2 regions of the Subtercola sp. PAMC28395 genome follow, and region 2 is predicted to be linked to the other one. Evidence: predicted binding sites of a transcription regulator. Region 2 holds the regulator's gene; the other holds the start of a gene.

Region 1 (8,802 bases), 400 kb from region 2:
AGCGGCCGATGCCGACGCCGAACTGGCCGAGATCGTCGACCACGACAGGGCAGGCGTACCACCGACGAGGTGATGAGTCGAAGCTGCTCGCGGGCGCCGCTGGCCACGATTCGATCTGACGTCATCGGTTCGTGCAGTCAGCGGCGCTCTCTCGCTGCATGATCGGGTGCAGCTTCACGACCGGCAGCGCGAGCCTCAGCCCACGCCGCCGTTCCAGTCGGCGAAGGGGTCCCAACCCCCGGGCCTGACGTAGGCTTCGCCGCCGACGGTGACGAGTGGATGCCCGGGGGCCCGGCCCCGCACCTCGCCGATGACACGGAATTCCGGCGGCAATTCCTGGCCTGCTGGAAACGTGGCCAGCAGCGCGTGGTCCTCTCCCCCACAGAGCACGAAATCCCGCGCGCGTGCACCGACTACGACGTCGACCTCCCGCAGGGCATCGGCCTCGGCTTCGATGGCCTCATGGAAGAGTTCCAGAGAGCATCCACTCGCCGTCGCAATGCGGCCGGCATCGAGCACGAGCCCGTCGGAGACGTCGAGCATGGCCGTCGCGCCCGCGAGAGCAGCCTGTGGTCCCGCCGCAAGCGGAGACGTGGGGGCGAGCTGCGCATCGACGAGGGAGCGATGCGCAGCCCTGACGGTGCGACCCAGAACGTCATCGGGCTCGCGTTCAGAGCGTGGTTCGCATGGACCCGGCCCGGATGGTGGGCTCGGCTCACCCGTTGCGCCCGGCCCGCCGCTGCCGCTCGATGTTCGAGTTGTTGTGCGGGTTGCCTGGTCGAACAGGAGCCAGATGCCAGCGCCCGCGCGCCCCAGGTCGCCCGCGACTGCGACGACGTCGCCCGGCTGAGCGCCCGCGCGAGTGACCGGGCCCCGCCCGTCGAGGTCACCGAAAGCCGTGACAGCCAGCGTCAGCGTCTTCGACACGGAGAGGTCGCCGCCGACGACTCCCGTTCCGGGTGACAGTTCGGCGCACGCATCACGTAGTCCATCTGCGATGCCTTCGAGCAGCGCCACGGGAGTGTGGAGCGGCGCGGCGATGGCGACCACCAGCGCTGAGGGGGTTGCCCCCATCGCCGCGACATCGGCGAGGTTCGACACGGCCGCCTTCCACCCGAGATCGTGTGCGGTCGACCACGCCAGCCTGAAGTCCGGCCCATGGATCATCATGTCTGTCGTGACGACGAACCGGCCATCCGGTGCCGCCACCACTGCGGCGTCGTCGCCGGGCCCGAGCAGCGCGCTCGTGGCCGCCGGAAGCCTCGGGAAGATCCTCTTCAGTGTTTCGACTTCACCGATCGACACGACGGTGTCGACGGGTGCAGACGCGCGGGGCGCAACCGGAAGCTGAGGGTCTGCCCCATGAGTACTCACTCGTAAACGGTAGCCTGTCAGTGATGCTCGCCCGTAAACGTCTTCTGATTCCCGGTGCCCTGGTGACCGGCCTTCTCGCCTTAGCGCTCAGCGGGTGCACGCCCACCATCGCCCTGGATCCTGCCACCGCGGCCACCGACCCGGGTTGCGCCGAGATCATGGTTCGACTCCCCAGCTCGGTGGCGAGTCAGGAGTCCCGCGAGACGAACGCGCAGGCCACCGCGGCCTGGGGTTCTCCCGCATCAGTGCTTCTGCGGTGCGGCGTCACTCCCTACGGACCGACCACTCTGCCCTGCGACGACGTCTCAGGGATCGACTGGATCGAAGACGACTCCAAAGCACCGTCGTACACCTTCACCACCTTCGGTCGGGTTCCGGCAACCGAGGTCATCATCGATTCGAACGCCGTCTCCGCCTCCACCGCGCTGGTCGACCTGCAGAGTGCCATCGCTGCGGTACCCCAGACCAACAAGTGCCTGAACGCCACGGATCTCCAGGGAATCGCTCCAACTGCAGGCTCGAACACGACCGCGCCTGCACCAACAGGCACCCCTGCACCCTTCACGCTCGACACGCCCACCCCGACGCCTGCTGGCTGACCGCGTCGGCGATTGCATCGAGAATTTCGGGGAGGTTTCACGTGGAAGCGTCGCGACTCAACTGGATCGGTGCCCTTGCCCTACTGGCAATCCGATCATTAGCCTTGTGGCTTCTCATACCCCTGGGATTCATCGTCTGGATATTCATCGGATACTCGCTCGATATGCGTGGGGCAACGCTCGGACACTGGCTGGGTTGGCTCGATCAGAATTTCGTGGTCTTCATGGTTCGACGCGTAGTTCGTCCGTTTCTTCAAGGACCGTTACCAAGCTATATGCCGTGGAATCGAATTGAAGATGTTGACCATCGAATACGCCTCTTCGACGCGTATTGATCAGTCTGGATTCTCAAAACGGCGCGTCTGTCCTGGCTTCTGGGCCAGCTGCAGCCGAACTAGGCCGTGTGTCAGCTCCACCACGCTCACCGTGCACTTCGCGCACCACTGAGGTCAACTGAGAGCCACTGGATGCCACGGGTTCGGTGTCTCTGGCGGGTGTGGTGGTGTAGTCGTGGCCGTGGGGTGAGGTCCAGTGCAGGGTTCGGTCTTGGCCGGTTCTGACTTTCCAGCGGGTTTCGTGTTTGAGGTGGTGGTGTTTCGGGCACAGATGTGCCAGGTTCGCCGCCGCGGTCTGGCCCCCGGCCGCCCAGTCGTGGGTGTGGTCGAGTTCGCAACGGTGCGCCGCTGCAGCGCAGCCCGGGAACCGGCAGCTCTCATCCTCGATCTGTAACGCGGTTCGAAGATCAGCCGGCGGCCGGTACCGTTTCCGCCCGACGGAGAGGGTTGCCCCGGTTTCGGGGTGGGTCAGCAGGCGGATGAAGGACGGCGCGTGCCGGGCCAACTCCCGCGCGGTCTCCGCGTCGATCGGGCCGTACCCGGCAAGATCGCCGGGCTCGTCGGTGTGCCCGAGCAGCGTCATCACGGGCACCGTCACGATCACCGTCGGACGCACCCCCCGACCCACCACCCGTACCGACGATCGGGTCGACCCGGTCGCGTCACGGCCACGCGCATCGTTGGCAGGAGCATCGCTCGCCTGAGCATCGTCAGCCTGGACGCACCCAGGCCCTTCATGCGCATCTCCAGCGCGCTGATCGTGGGCGAACTGGTCTGTGCTCGCATCCGGGGTGGTGCGCTGCGCGTTCGGAGCGTGTGAGGTGATGGCACCAGAACCCGCCTGTTCCGGGTCGCTTGTCAGGGTGGCCGAGTCGAGGATGAGGTCGGTGAGCACGTCGGAACGCAACTGTGCGTGGGTGCGCGTCTCTTCGGGCGATTTCAGGCCCCGGGCGAGGGCGTCGACGCTCTCATCGATCTGCACCGCGACCGCCGCGGGGAGGTAGTGCGTCAGCCACGCCATACCGTCACGGGCCGGCTCGAACCGCACACACCTGTCGCCGGCCGCTTTCACCCGCCGGGCGACCATCGACTCCGGGTGGAGGCGCTCCCGAAGCTTTCTGGCCTTCACCCCGAACTGCGCCGCCGTCGAGGACACCGCCGAGGGTAACGCTGCGCCCTCGAACGTCAGCCTTGCCTCCTCGGGCAACGACTGGGCATTGTCGACCATGACCTGAACATGCCGGTAACTGATGAACCCGCCATCCAACGCCTGAAACGTCGATGGCAACCCCGAACACAACGCCTCGCTCTCAGTCAGCAGCCGGTGCACACTCGCCTCCGGGACCCGCAACGCACATCCCAACTCCGCGACCAGAGACCGCAACACCAGGCTGTCCCGCTGCACCCGGGTACCGGTCTCGAGAACCGACGCCGTCAATACCAACTCCTCCGCAGCGAGAGCGAGCCGGCGGGTCTCCTCGACCAGACGCGCCCGACGCGCCATCAGCGCCGAGATATCCGCCTCGACCTCGACCACCGCCTCCACCGCCCGACTCACCCCATCACGAAGGACCGCAAACGACGAACGAGAACCAGAGGATTGAGAAGAAGAAGAAGCACCCACCCCATGGCGTTCCGCACCACCAGAACCCCGAGCATCCACCGATTCAGGCTCAGGCTCAGCGAACATCACTGCCTCGGCAGCCTTCTCCGCGGTCACCGATGCGAACAGTGCCTCATCACGAACCATGCCCGAATACACCTCAGACAGAAGCGCCTCCACAGCCGCGCTGCGAGGGAACACCTCGACCAGATTCGAATCAATGAGCATACATCAATACTACACTGTCGAAGATATGTTCGACAAGCTCGGCAATGATCGACAGACAAAACCCCGGTTTCGATACGGCGCTCTGCGCCTACTTAACCAGCGACACCAGCACGGCACACCCGGTTTCGATACGGCGCTCCGCGCCCACTCGACCAGCGACACCAGCCACTAATACGACCGCAAGGCGCCGTTCAGGCCAGGCCCGGTCAGTCACGAACCTGCCCCGACCTGCCATCCGAATTAGTCAACTCGAAGAACAGGACAACGGCTTCAATCTGCTGGCCATCCGAGACCCGACATCCGAGATCCCAGATCCGAGACCCTACATCCCAGATCCGAGACCCGACATCCGAGACCAGGACACCGGAAACCGGATACCGAGGCCAGCTGGCTGACACTGCCCAGCCGCGGCGTCCGCGACACCGTTGATCATCCGCTAACCAGATCGCTGAAAGGCGAAGCCCGAACTCAAGACCGAGGCCTGACCCGTGACCACTGACCACTCACCAGCCCAGCGCTACGTCTTGTTGCCTGCGACCGCGAGCACTCCGCCGAGGCCGATCATCATGACGCCGCCGCCAGCCCCCGTGCGGGCGACCCGCTTGGGGTCACGAGCAAACCAGGCGCGCAATGAGCCGGCGGTGAACGCCCAGACGCTGTCGCTGACCAGCGAGATCGCAAAGAAGATCAACCCGAGAACAGCCATCTGAACAGAGATGGAGCCGGCTTCACGACTCACGAACTGCGGCAGCACAGCGACGAAGAAGACGATCGTCTTCGGGTTCGTTGCACCCACGACAAAACCCTCACGAACAAGCCGGAAGGCCGACGGCGGTCTCTTACCACTCGGGTCAGCCGTGTCGACATGAGCGTTCCGGTGGCGGATCGCCTGCACGCCGAGATAGACCAGGTACACAGCCCCGGCGAACTTGATGATCGTGAACACGACCACCGATTCGGCCACAATCGCACCGACTCCCAGCGACACGAGAGCGATGGCAGGCAGCATCCCGAGCGCGTTGCCGACGACGCTCAGAAACCCGCCCCTTCGGCCGAGTGAGAGAGATCGGCCGACGACGAAGAGCACGCTGGGGCCGGGAATGACGATCAGGGCAAGCGCGACGAGGGCGAAGGCCCCCGCATTGGCTGCAGGAATCACGCTCGCTCCTCTCGGTCTCGCAGCGATGAGACGAACATAGTGCATCAGTACTCACCGCGATGTTCAGGATGCTCAGGATGCCCGGGGTCGGCCCCGGCGAACGATCAGTCGTTCAACCCGCGCCGGTCCAGCAGCGGGCCGATCTCTGCAGCGCGCCCGCGGAAGTCCGCGAACGCCTCCAGTGGATCCTTCGAGCCGCCGACGCCGAGCAATCGCGCCCGGAAGCGGTCGCCGTTCGCCCGGGTCAGCCCGCCGTTCTCGCGGAACCACGCCACGGTATCGGCGTCGAGCACCTCGCTCCAGATGTACGAGTAGTACCCGGCGTCATAGCCCCCGGAGAAGGTGTGGGCGAAGTACGTGCTCGAGTACCGGGGCGGTACGGCCGGATTGTCGAGCCCCACCGCGGCGAGCGCCGCCGCTTCGAACACCGCGACATCGGTCACCGGTTCGTCGCCAGCACGCAACCCGTGCCACGCCTGGTCGAGCAGCGCCGCCCCGAGATACTCCGAGGTGGCGAAACCCTGGTTGAAACCGGCCGAAGCCTGCAGTTTCGCCACGAGCGACTCGGGCATCGGTTCACCGGTGGTGTGGTGCACGGCGTAGTTCGCCAGCACCTCGGGCCACAGCATCCACATCTCGTTCACCTGGCTGGGGAACTCCACGAAGTCGCGAAAGGTACGCGTGCCGGCGAACTTGGGGTAGGTGACCCGCGCGAACAGGCCGTGCAGAGCGTGCCCGAACTCGTGGAACAGCGTGGTGACCTCGTCGAAGGTCAGCAGGGTGGGCAGGCCCGCGCCGGGCTTCGGCACGTTCAGGTTGTTGGTGACGACGACCGGATGCCCGAGCAGGCCGTTCTGCGCGATCAGCGAGTTCATCCACGCGCCCCCGCGCTTGGAGTCACGCGTGTAGAGGTCGTACACGTAGAGGCCAACCGCCGAGCCGTCTTCGTCGCGCACCTCGAAGACTCGGGCCTCCGGGTGGTACGAAACGAGGTCAGGCCGCTCGGTGAAGGTCACCCCGTACAGTGCCGTCGCAGCGAAGAAGACACCGTCACGCAGCACCCGCTCGGCTTCGAAGTAGGGTCGCATCTGAGCGGTGTCGACGTCGAACTCGGCCTTTCGCACCGCCTCGCTCGTGAACGCCCAGTCCCAGGCCTCGAGTTCGGGAGCGTCTGCGTTCGCCGCACTCAGCGCCAGCTCGGCCTGCAACGCCGACTGTTCACGCAGTGCATTCCGCGCCGCCGGGGCGGCGAGCCTCTGCAGCAGCTCGTCGACGGCCTCGGGTGTCTTCGCCGTCTCGTCGCTCGTCACGAAAGCAGCATGGGTCGAGAATCCGAGCAGCGCGGCCCTCAGGGCCCGTAGACGCGTTATCTCCAGCACCAGCGGCCTGTTGTCGTGCTCTCCCGCCCGATTTCCCCTGGCACGCGAGGCCTCCATGATGCGGCGCCTCGACGCCCGGTTCGTGAGCGACGCAAGGTACGGATGCCCGGTGAACAGCACGAGCGTCACAACATACTTTCCGGGCAGCCCTCGCTCCGCTGCCGCCTGCGCCGCGGCCGAGATCTCGCCCTCACCGAGCCCGTCGAGTTCTGCCGCGTCATCGAAGACCACAGCGAGGTCGTTGGTCTCGGCGAGCAGGTTCTTCTCAAACCGTGTGGTGAGGGTCGAGAGTAGCTGGTTGTACTCGGTGAGCTGTGCCTTCTCCAACTCTCCCAGCCCCGCACCGGCCTGCGTCAGCTCGGCGTAGTACCGCTCGACGAGGTAGCGGTCCTCGGGGTCGAGGGCTCCGCGCCCCTCGTACACCGAGCCGATACGCGCATAGAGCACGGGGTCGAGCCTGATCGTGTCGGAGTGCGCGGCCAGCAACGGTGCCAGCTCCTCTTCGAGGGCGTTCGTCACGGTGTTGCTGTCTGCCGACGCCTTGTTGTAGAAGACCGTTGAGACGCGAGACAGCGTCTGGCCCGCCCGCTCGAGGGCGACGAGCGTGTTCTCGAAGGTCGGGGCATCCGTCGACCCGGTGATCGCCGCGATCTCTGCGAGATGTTCGGCCATGCCCTGCTCGAATGCGGGTCTGTAGTGCTCGTCGCGAATGTCGGCGAAGGGCGGCAGCCCGTACTCGAGGGGGCTCGGCGCGAAGAAGGGGTTGGTCATGGTTCGAGCCTAGATCTCCAGACCGGGCGGCCGCGCAGGAAGACCCCACCAGATTGCAAGCCCCTGGCGCGAAAACGAGACGACGGGCCGGTCAGGCGTACCCTGCTTTCATGACTGTTCCCACTGTTACTTTGAACAACGGCGCCACGATCCCCCAGCTGGGCTTCGGCGTCTACCAGATCGATCCGTCCGAAACCAAAGAAGCGACGCTGACGGCCCTCGAGGTCGGCTACCGGCACATCGACACCGCCGAGATGTACGGCAACGAGAAGGGCGTCGGTGAGGCCGTTGCCGCATCCGGCCTTGACCGCGAAGACCTCTTCGTGACCAGCAAGCTCAACAACGGCTTCCATGCAAGGCAGGATGCCCTGGACGCCTTCGACCGTACCCTCGAGTCGCTCGGCTTCGGCTACCTCGACCTGTTCCTCATCCACTGGCCGTTGCCCGCGGTCGGCGACTACGTCGAAACGTGGAAGGCAATGGAGGAGATGCTCGCTTCAGGCCGCGTGAAGTCGATCGGCGTCTCGAACTTCCAGCCACACCACCTGCAGCGTCTCTTCGACGAGACCGACATCGTGCCTGCTGTGAACCAGATCGAGGTGCACCCGTACCTCACGCAGGACGACGTTCGTGCGTTCAACGCTTCCCATGGAATCGCCACAGAGGCCTGGTCGCCCATCGCGCAGGGCAAGGTGCTCGACGACGCCGTGATCGTGTCGATCGGCGAACGCCTCGGCCGTTCGCCGGCACAGGTCACGCTCCGCTGGGCGATCCAGCGCGGCGACATCGTGTTCCCCAAGTCGGTCACGCGCTCGCGCGTGGAGGAGAACTTCGCCCTCTTCGACTTCGAGCTGACAGACGACGACGTCGCTGCGATCACCGCGCTGAACCGCGACGAGCGCACCGGCCCGAACCCCGACGAATTCAACTACATCCCCTAAGACGCAGGATCGACTTTCCCGAAGGTGCACGAAATCAGCGAATTCGCTGCTCCTTCGGGAAAGTCGAACCGTCAGGGTTCGAGGGCGAGCGCGATGAGCTCGTCGATGATCTGCGGGTACGAGATGCCCGAGGCGATCCAGCAGGCGGGGAACATGCTGATCGGCGTGAACCCGGGCATCGTGTTGATCTCGTTCACGACGAACCCTGTGGGCGTCAGAAAGAAGTCGACCCTGGCCAGCCCCGCGCATCCGATCGCCGTGAAGGCCCGCACGGCGAGCTCCTGCATCTCAGCCAGTTCGTCGGCCCCGAGGTCGGCCGGGCAGACCAGGTCGATTCCCGGTGCGTCGAGGTATTTCGCGTCGAAGTCGTAGAACTCTCTCCCGGTCATCACGACTTCACCGGCGACGGATGC
Region 2 (8,802 bases):
CGGGCCCGTCAACTAGCGTGCCCGGCCGGCCGGTTCGGTGGATCTTCGCGGGCCAGCTGGGCTCCGCGTTCGACGATGGCGGCCCGATGCTGCTCATCGAATCGAGGCGGGCACTCGGGCGGGGGCCGATTCACAGGGCGAAAGCGCACCTGCTGCTGTCGGGCATCCGGCATCGAGCCAGGGAGCTGGGCGACAGAGTCGAATTCCACCAGGTCGACACGTACTCCGAGATAGTGGATGGCCGGACCGACCTGGAGGTCATCGACCCCACCTCGTGGCGGGCCAGGCGCAAGGTGCGGCAGATCGGGGCAGCCATCCTGCCGAGCCGGGGTTTCGTCTCGAGCGAAACGGAATTTGCGGAATGGGCGGCCTCACGAGGAGCCAAGCGGCTTCTGCTGGAGGACTTCTACCGGGCGATGCGCCTTCGAACGGGCATCCTGATGGAAGGTGACGGACCGGCCGGCGGCCAGTGGAACTACGACCACAACAACCGCCAGTCCCCTCCGAAGAACGCCGTCAGCCTGGGACTGCCAGACCCCTGGTGGCCGGTCGAGGACGACATCGACGAGGAGGTTCGGGCTGATCTCGACCGCTGGCAGGCCGAGGGATCAGTGACCCTGGTCGGTGACGATGGGCCGCGCAGGTTCGCCGTCACGGAAGGCGAGGCGAACGCGGCGCTCGAGGACTTCGTTTCCGTCAGACTCAACGACTTCGGCCCGTTCGAAGACGCGACTCTCTCAGGTGACTGGTCGATGGCTCACTCCCTGCTGAGCGTGCCCCTGAATCTCGGGCTGCTCGACCCTCGCGCAGTGGTCAACAGGGTGGTGAGCGAATACGACGCCGGCCGCGCGCCACTGGCGAGCGTGGAGGGCTTCGTTCGCCAGATCGCCGGGTGGCGCGACTACGTCTGGCATCTCTACTGGCATCTCGGCGAGAAGTACCCGACGAGCCACAATGGGCTGAACGCGAGGCGGGAACTGCCGATCGAGTTCAGGCGACTCGACGCTGACGCAATCGAGGCGAACTGCCTGGGCGAGAGCTTGCGAGGTGTTCGCGAACGGGGTTGGGCCCACCACATCCAGCGCCTGATGGTCATCGGGAACTGGGCGCTCCAACGCGGCTACGATCCGGTTGCGCTGAATGACTGGTTCGTATCGATGTTCGTCGATGGCACCCCGTGGGTGATGCCGGCGAATGTCATCGGCATGTCACAGCACGCAGACGGAGGCATCGTCGCTACCAAACCGTATTCGGCTGGCGGTGCCTACATCTCGAAGATGACCGACTACTGCGGAAGCTGCCGCTTCGACCCGAAGGTTCGTCTCGGGCCTGATGCCTGCCCGTTCACGGCAGGGTACTGGGCCTTTCTCGACCGGGTCGAGCCGCAGCTCCGCACGAACCACCGCATGGCCCAGCCCCTCGCGGGTCTCCGGCGCCTGCCCGATCGCGAAGCTGTCGTCGCCCAGGAGCGCGTTCGCGAACAGCTCGGCGAATTCACGGCCGTCATCGAGTGATGCTCCCGTAATCGGGAACGGGAACTCGGCCGGTCAGGCGGCGATGAGCCTGATCGACAGGGAGTCCACCCGATCTGCGATCAGCGCCGACTGGGCCCAACGGTCCTGCAGGCGAGCGAGAAGAAGAGCCAGGGCTTCGCGGTCGAGACCCGGTGCCAGCGCGAGAACGACGGTCACTTCGGGGGCGGCCAGCCGGGCATCCGGGTCGCCCTGCACCAGCGCGAGCGAGACCACCGCCGGTTCGCCCAGCACCGCCACACGGAACTCTGCCAGCAGAGGGCTGGAATCACGATCACCGTGTGGTGCACCTCCGATTTCAGCGTCGGTGTCAGTGTCGGTGTCGGTGTCGGTGTCGAACGGTGACGCCCACGGTGAGCCCTGGGCGATGGCCCACACGGCCGGGCGCCGCACGACGAACTCGGTGGCCGATGTCGGATCGATGATGAGCAGGTCGGTGCCCTCTGCTGCGGCCGAGAGCGCTATCCGCCGAGCTTCGTTGGGCACCGGTCGTGCGGCAGGGTTCCAGCTCGCCATCGCAGCCACAGAGGTGAAGACCGGCAGAGCGGTGCGGCCGTCGGGCGCCGTCACTGTGACGATCGCGAGTTCCTGGGTCTTGTCGACGGTGCGACCATAGTGGTCCACCGCGGTCTGCCCGGCCTCGGCCACCAGCGGTACCAGGAGACGTGCGCTGCTGAATGCTTCGATGACTGCGGCCTGGGAACGCGGTGGGCGGGGAAGCCCGTCCCCGGCACGAAATACTCGGATCGCCTCGACCAGGCCAGAGGCTTCTTCTCCCTGGTCGTCCTCGTAGCCACTCGTGCTCGCGTCGAACGTGCGACCTGCCCACGGCTGGCCTGCCGAGTCTGCGAATAGTGCTCCGCCCTCCTCGGAGGACTGCGAGCGTGCTGGTGGCATGCCTGTCGAGGGAAGCACCCGGGCACGGCCGGGCCTGCTGGCCGAAGCAGGCTCCTGCTCTGGATGCTCGGGGGGCATGGGCTTCGAACCGCTCAGTCTGACGCGACCGCGAGTGCCTCGACGAGAGTGAAGGCTCCCGCGTAGAGGGCCCGGCCTACAATCGCGCCTTCCAGACCGTCGGAAACGAGTGCGCGCAGCTCGACCAGGTCGTCGAGGCTCGAGATTCCGCCGGAGGCGATGACGGGTTTGTCGGTCTTCTGCATGACCTGCTTGAGGAGGTCGACATTCGGACCCTTGAGCGTGCCGTCCTTGGTGACGTCGGTGACCACATAACGGGCACAGCCCGCGTCCTCGAGGCGCGCGAGCACCTCCCAGAGGTCACCCCCGTCTTCAGTCCAGCCGCGCGCCGCCAGAGTCGTACCCCGCACATCCAGGCCGACCGCGATGGCCTCGCCGAATCGCGCGATCGCCTTGGCCGCCCACTCCGGGTTCTCCAGCGCTGCGGTGCCGAGGTTGATGCGCGTGGCACCGCTCTCGAGCGCATGCTCCAGCGACGCGTCATCGCGGATGCCGCCGGAGAGCTCGATCTTGATGCCGGTCGCCTGGGCGATGACTCGGCGGATGACGTCGACATTGTTGCCTCTCCCGAAGGCAGCATCGAGGTCGACGAGATGGATCCACTCTGCTCCCTGCGCAACCCAGTCGGCCGCGGCGTCAGCAGGATCGCCGTGATTGGTCTCGGTTCCGGCCTGGCCCTGAGTCAGGCGCACGGCCTGCCCGTCGGCTATGTCGACTGCGGGCAGGAGAACGAGCGCGGGGCCAGGTGTAGTCATGATCGGGTTCAGGTGCTTTCAGGCTTGGAGTGAGAGAGGGGTTCAGTCGCACGAAGCGACAGACGAATGGGTCGTACGGAGTCAGAGCGTGAGGAGCCAGTTGGACAGGAGCTGCATTCCCGCCTCCCCGGACTTCTCCGGGTGGAACTGGGTGGCTGAGAGCGGACCGTTCTCCACTGCGGCGATGAACCGGCCACCATGTTCTGCCCAGGTGACGGACGCGGCGGGAAGTGGAGGCTGCACATCGAGCTCCCAGGTCTGGGCAGCGTTCGAGTGCACGAAGTAGAAGCGCTCCTCAGCGATTCCGGCGAAGAGCCTCGATTCCTCCGGTGCGATGACGGTGTTCCACCCCATGTGGGGCAGCACATCCGCCTTCAGCTCGTCGACCGTGCCCGGCCATTCGCCGAGGCCTTCGGTATCGACCCCGCGTTCGACGCCACGACTGAACAGCACCTGCATACCGACACAGATGCCCAGCACCGGCCTGCCGCCAGCCAGCCGCTTGTCGATCAGCTCACCCCCGCGCACGGACTCGAGCGCCCGCATGACGGCGTCGAACGCACCCACGCCCGGCACGAGCAGACCGTCGGCTTCAGCCACCGCGCGTCGATCGGCCGTCAGTTCGACCTCGGCTCCGACCCTTTCGAGTGCTTTCACAGCCGAGTGGACATTGCCGCTGCCGTAGTCGAGCACGACAACCTTGCGAGGGGTCACAACGCGCCCTTTGTCGACGGAACTCCCGAAACCTGGGGGTCGAGTTGTTTGGCAAAACGGAACGCCCTGGCGAACGCCTTGAACTCCGCCTCAGCAATGTGGTGTGGATCGCGGCCGCCGAGCACGGTGATGTGCACTGTCAGGCCAGCATGGAAGGTGATCGCCTCGAAGACGTGGCGAACCATGGAGCCGGTGAAGTGGCCGCCGATCAGGTGGAACTCGAACCCTGCCGGCTCACCGGTGTGCACAAGGAATGGTCGACCCGAAATGTCGACAACGGCCTGAACGAGCGCCTCGTCAAGTGGCACGAGAGCATCACCGAACCGCGAGATGCCACTCTTGTCCCCGAGCGCCTGCCGGATGGCCTGTCCCAGCACGATGCCGATGTCTTCGACGGTGTGGTGTACGTCGATATCGGTGTCTCCGGTTGCCGTCACGGTGAGGTCTGTGAGGGAGTGCTTGGCAAACGCTGTCAGCATGTGGTTGAAGAACGGAACACTCGTGTCGATGTGCGAAGTGCCGGTGCCGTCGAGGTCCACGGAGAGTTGGATGCTCGATTCGCTGGTTTTGCGCGTCAGGCTGGCAGTGCGGGGTTCTGTCGACATGCGAAAAAGTCTATCGGCCCCGGCAGTTGTCGACCGCGCGCGCAACGATGGCCAATACGCCGCGACCCGGGCAACGGCTACCGCGAAGGAGTGAGTTCTTTCATAGCGTCGAGGAACGCTGTCGTCTCATCTTCTGTACCAGCGCTCACGCGAAGGTGTCCGGGAATACCGAGATCCCTGATGATGATGTCGCGCTCGAGCAGCTGTTCGAACAGTTCATGGGAATCGGGCACTCCCCCGAACAACACAAAATTCGACGCACTCGGGAACGGCGTGTAGCCCAGCTCACGGAGTGTGTCTTCGATGCGGTCACGCTGCCGCTTGATGTCGTCGACCATGGCGAGCATCTCCGGTGCATGAGCGAGAGCTGCTACTGCAGCCGCCTGCGTCAGGGCTGAGAGATGGTAGGGCAACCGAACCAGTCTGAGGGCATCGCTGATTGCCGGGGCCGCGGCGAGGTACCCGAGTCGGGCGCCGGCGAAGGCGAAAGCCTTGCTCATCGTGCGAGTGACGATCAGTCGCTCACGGCCGGGGAGCAAGGAGAGTGCTGTCTGCTCCCCCGCGCGACCGAACTCTGCATAGGCCTCATCGACAACCACGATCTTGTCCGTCGCGTCGTACGCGGCGGCAATGGTGTCAAGGGTTATGGCTGTACCCGTCGGGTTGTTGGGGGAACAGAAGAAGACCAGATCGGGGTCGGTGCGGGTGACCCAGTCGACCGCGGTCTGCGGAGAGATCTCATACCCGGCGTCACGCTCGCCGGCGACCCATTCCGTACCGGTTCCTGCCGCGATGATCGAATGCATCGAATAGGTGGGAGGGAACCCGAGCACTGACCTGCCGGGGCCACCGAAAGCCTGGAGAATCTGCTGCAGGACCTCGTTCGACCCGTTCGCAGCCCAGATGTTCTCCCGCGTGAGCCCGTGTCCGAGGTAGGAAGCCAGGCTGTCGCGAAGCGCTGGAAACTCTCGATCAGGGTAGCGATTGACCGTCAGGAGCTGAGTGGCCAAGGCTTCGATGATCGAGCGCGCAACGGCTTCAGGGATCGGGTGCGTGTTCTCGTTGACGTTGAGAGCCACCTTGACCTTGAGTTCCGGCGCCCCGTAGGGAGTCAGTCCACGCAGGTCGTCTCGGATGGGCAGATCTGCCAGGGAGAACGGTCTTGGATCGCTGAAACCACCATCAGGGCTATTGGAACTCACGCAACCAATGGTAGCGCGGTGACCAGATCAGCCTTCGTACGCCCGACAACCTCGGCGCAGCTTCGCGCGCGCGGCGGTGCATAGTTTCGAATTACCGTGCGTATTCACTCGGAAGCGCCAGTCGCTGGCCCGGCTGCACGTCTGACGACGGCAGCTGGTTCAGGCTCTGGATGGCTGCAATCACGTCGCGCGGGTCACCAGACGGATCGATGCTCTGGGCGATGGACCACAGGCTCTGCCCTGACTGGACGGTGACATAGGTGAAGGTACTGGACGACCCGCTCGAAGTGGCGATTGCAGCGGCACCACCGAAGACCGCGAACGCGGCCATCGCACCGATCAATGCCATCGACGCAACAGCACCCAGAAAGACCCGACCGCGGCGGGTGAGACGGAGGTGGACTCGCACGGGAGCGGACAGGGCACGCTGTGCGTGAGGGCCTGGTGCGAAATTCAGTGCAGTCATCGTGACCTCCTGGGGTGTATTCGTATGCGACCCTCGGCCGGGAGGGCCGCATACGAAGCTTTGTTCCGAATATATCTTCGATTGTTCGAATAAACAAGTTCGAAATGTGCCCCAATCTCGCGACACACTCGAACACCTGTTTGCTCTGGGCACGGTCTTCGATACAGTTTCGATTGTCGAAAGAAACTTTGAACTTGCCCACTGACAGTGAAACCCCACCCACTGACATTGGGTCGCCAACGAAGATCCACCCTTCATCCAGCCGGCCAAGGGGTGCGACTGCGAATCCGATGAGAGCGAGAGAACATGACCAGTGAACGTGGCGGTACGCGGAGGCGAAAATCACTCAGCGAGAAGCAGCTGGCAATCCTCGAAGTGATTTCCGAGGCGGTCAACCAGCAGGGCTATCCGCCGAGTATGCGCGAGATCGGTGACGCTGTGGGGCTCGCTTCCCTCTCGAGCGTGACGCACCAGTTGAACCAGCTCGAATTGAGCGGATACCTCCGCCGCGACCCGAACAGGCCGCGTGCACTGGAGATCCTCATCGACATCCCGAAGAGTGACAGCGTCGCCACAGACTCACCGACTCCCCACGGCGATGTGGCGCTCGTTCCGATGGTCGGCCGCATCGCAGCGGGTATCCCCATCACCGCCGAACAGCAGGTGGAGGAGATCTATCCGCTTCCCCGTCAGCTCGTGGGCAAGGGTGAACTCTTCATGTTGAAGGTCGTCGGTGAGTCAATGATCGACGCTGCGATCTGCGACGGCGACTGGGTCGTCGTGCGCACCCAGAAGACAGCAGAGAACGGTGACATCGTTGCCGCCATGCTCGACGAAGAGGCCACAGTGAAGGTCTTCCGCCAGCGTGATGGCCACACCTGGTTGCTGCCGCGAAACTCGAACTTTGAGCCTATTCTCGGCGATTTCGCGACCGTTCTGGGCAAGGTCGTCGCTGTGCTGCGCTCGGTCTAGGCGCACAGCCACTGTTCTCGAAGACAACGTCTTCGAGAACAGCGAGGCGGCGAATGGTCACATTCCGAAGGCTCCCTGTTCGGGAGGATTCGGGCAGAGTGGTTTGCCGTTGGGCCTATGACGACCGGGCGGAGTCGACGCTGAATTCCAGCAGCTGAGCCTCGAATTCAGGAGTGACCATTGCGCGCACGTGGGTTCCACCTTCTTCGTACTCCGTACTGAGCACCGTGCTGTGCTGGTGCATTTGTGACACCAGGTCACCACGGTCATAGGGAATCAACACGTCGACCTCGACGGATGGCGTCGGCAGCAGGCCGTCGATCGCGCCGAGGAGTTCTTCGATGCCTTCGCCTGTGCGCGCGGAGACGAACATCGAACGGGGCTCAAGACCCCGAAGCACGATCCGGTCACTTTCGGAGATGAGATCGCTCTTGTTGAAGACGACGAGCTCAGGGATACCTCTGGCTCCCGCCTCGCCGATGACGTCGCGCACAGTCGTGAGCTGGCTCGCAGGGTCTGGGTGCGAACCGTCGACGACATGCACGATGACATCTGCGTCGGCGACCTCTTCGAGCGTCGATCGAAACGCTTCGACGAGCTGCGTGGGGAGGCTGCGCACGAACCCGACCGTATCGACGAACGTGTATTCACGGCCATCAGCGGTCTGCGTGCGACGAACCGTCGCATCGAGGGTGGCGAACAGGGCGTTCTCGACCAGCAGGCCGGCACCGGTGATGCGATTCAGCAGCGACGACTTGCCGGCGTTCGTGTAGCCCGCAATCGCTACCGACGGCACCGTGTTGCGCTTGCGGTTGGCCCTCTTGGCGTCACGCGCGGGCTTCATGGCAGCGATCTGCTTGCGCAGGCGAGACATGCGGGTGTGAATGCGGCGGCGATCCAGTTCGATCTTGGTCTCACCGGGGCCGCGAGAGCCCATGCCGGCACCCGCACCACCCACCTGGCCACCGGCCTGGCGAGACATCGAGTCACCCCAGCCTCGCAATCGCGGCAGGAGGTATTCGAGCTGCGCGAGCTCGACCTGCGCCTTGCCTTCGCGGCTCTTGGCGTGCTGGCTGAAGATGTCGAGGATGACGGCGGTGCGGTCGATGACCTTCACCTTGACGATGTCTTCGAGAGCGCGCCTCTGGCTCGGCGCAAGCTCGCTGTCGGCGATCACCGTGTCGGCGCCCAGTGCCTGGACCACCGCGCGCAGCTCTTCTGCCTTGCCCTTGCCGAAGTACGTACTGGGATCAGGGGTCGCGCGTCGCTGCAGCAGACCGTCGAGAACGGCGGCTCCCGCTGTCTCGGCGAGAGCTGCGAGTTCGTGCAAAGAGTTCTCTGCATCGGTCAGGGTGCCCTGGGTGTACACACCGATCAGCACCACGTTCTCAAGGCGCAGTTGGCGGTACTCGACCTCGGTGACGTCTTCGAGCTCGGTCGAGAGCCCGGCGACGCGGCGAAGCGCCTGCCTGTCGGCGAGGTCATACTGGTCGCCGTCGTGATTCTCTCGCCCGTTCAGCGCGTCGTCGCGTTGCAACGCCTGAGCGCTGCCGGGCGTGAAGAGTGCATAGCCCGAGGAGC

The links. The regulator LexA, encoded in region 2, represses DNA repair genes until DNA is damaged. The targets are predictions, from matches to a motif close to TCGAACANNTGTTCGA.
Region 1: the regulator LexA is predicted to act here: its motif matches at 4,157-4,172, upstream of KPL76_RS14745 (HNH endonuclease signature motif containing protein).

The regions. Positions count from the first base shown of each region.
Region 1 is NZ_CP076547.1:1,720,337-1,729,138, reverse strand. It holds gene KPL76_RS08015 (MDR family MFS transporter) at 1-73, shown strand, start outside; gene KPL76_RS08010 (thiamine-monophosphate kinase) at 196-1,374, opposite strand; gene KPL76_RS08005 (DUF3515 family protein) at 1,398-1,973, shown strand; gene KPL76_RS14745 (HNH endonuclease signature motif containing protein) at 2,322-4,139, opposite strand; gene KPL76_RS07995 (LysE family translocator) at 4,657-5,298, opposite strand; gene KPL76_RS07990 (M3 family metallopeptidase) at 5,403-7,448, opposite strand; gene KPL76_RS07985 (aldo/keto reductase) at 7,559-8,389, shown strand; gene KPL76_RS07980 (D-alanine--D-alanine ligase family protein) at 8,461-8,802, opposite strand, start outside.
Region 2 is NZ_CP076547.1:2,122,980-2,131,781, reverse strand. It holds gene KPL76_RS09840 (DUF1844 domain-containing protein) at 1-16, shown strand, start outside; gene KPL76_RS09835 (cryptochrome/photolyase family protein) at 18-1,514, shown strand; gene KPL76_RS09830 (SseB family protein) at 1,548-2,507, opposite strand; gene priA (bifunctional 1-(5-phosphoribosyl)-5-((5-phosphoribosylamino)methylideneamino)imidazole-4-carboxamide isomerase/phosphoribosylanthranilate isomerase PriA) at 2,522-3,262, opposite strand; gene hisH (imidazole glycerol phosphate synthase subunit HisH) at 3,344-3,976, opposite strand; gene hisB (imidazoleglycerol-phosphate dehydratase HisB) at 3,973-4,581, opposite strand; gene KPL76_RS09810 (histidinol-phosphate transaminase) at 4,659-5,783, opposite strand; gene KPL76_RS09805 (LysM peptidoglycan-binding domain-containing protein) at 5,875-6,249, opposite strand; gene lexA (transcriptional repressor LexA) at 6,556-7,221, shown strand; gene hflX (GTPase HflX) at 7,337-8,802, opposite strand, start outside.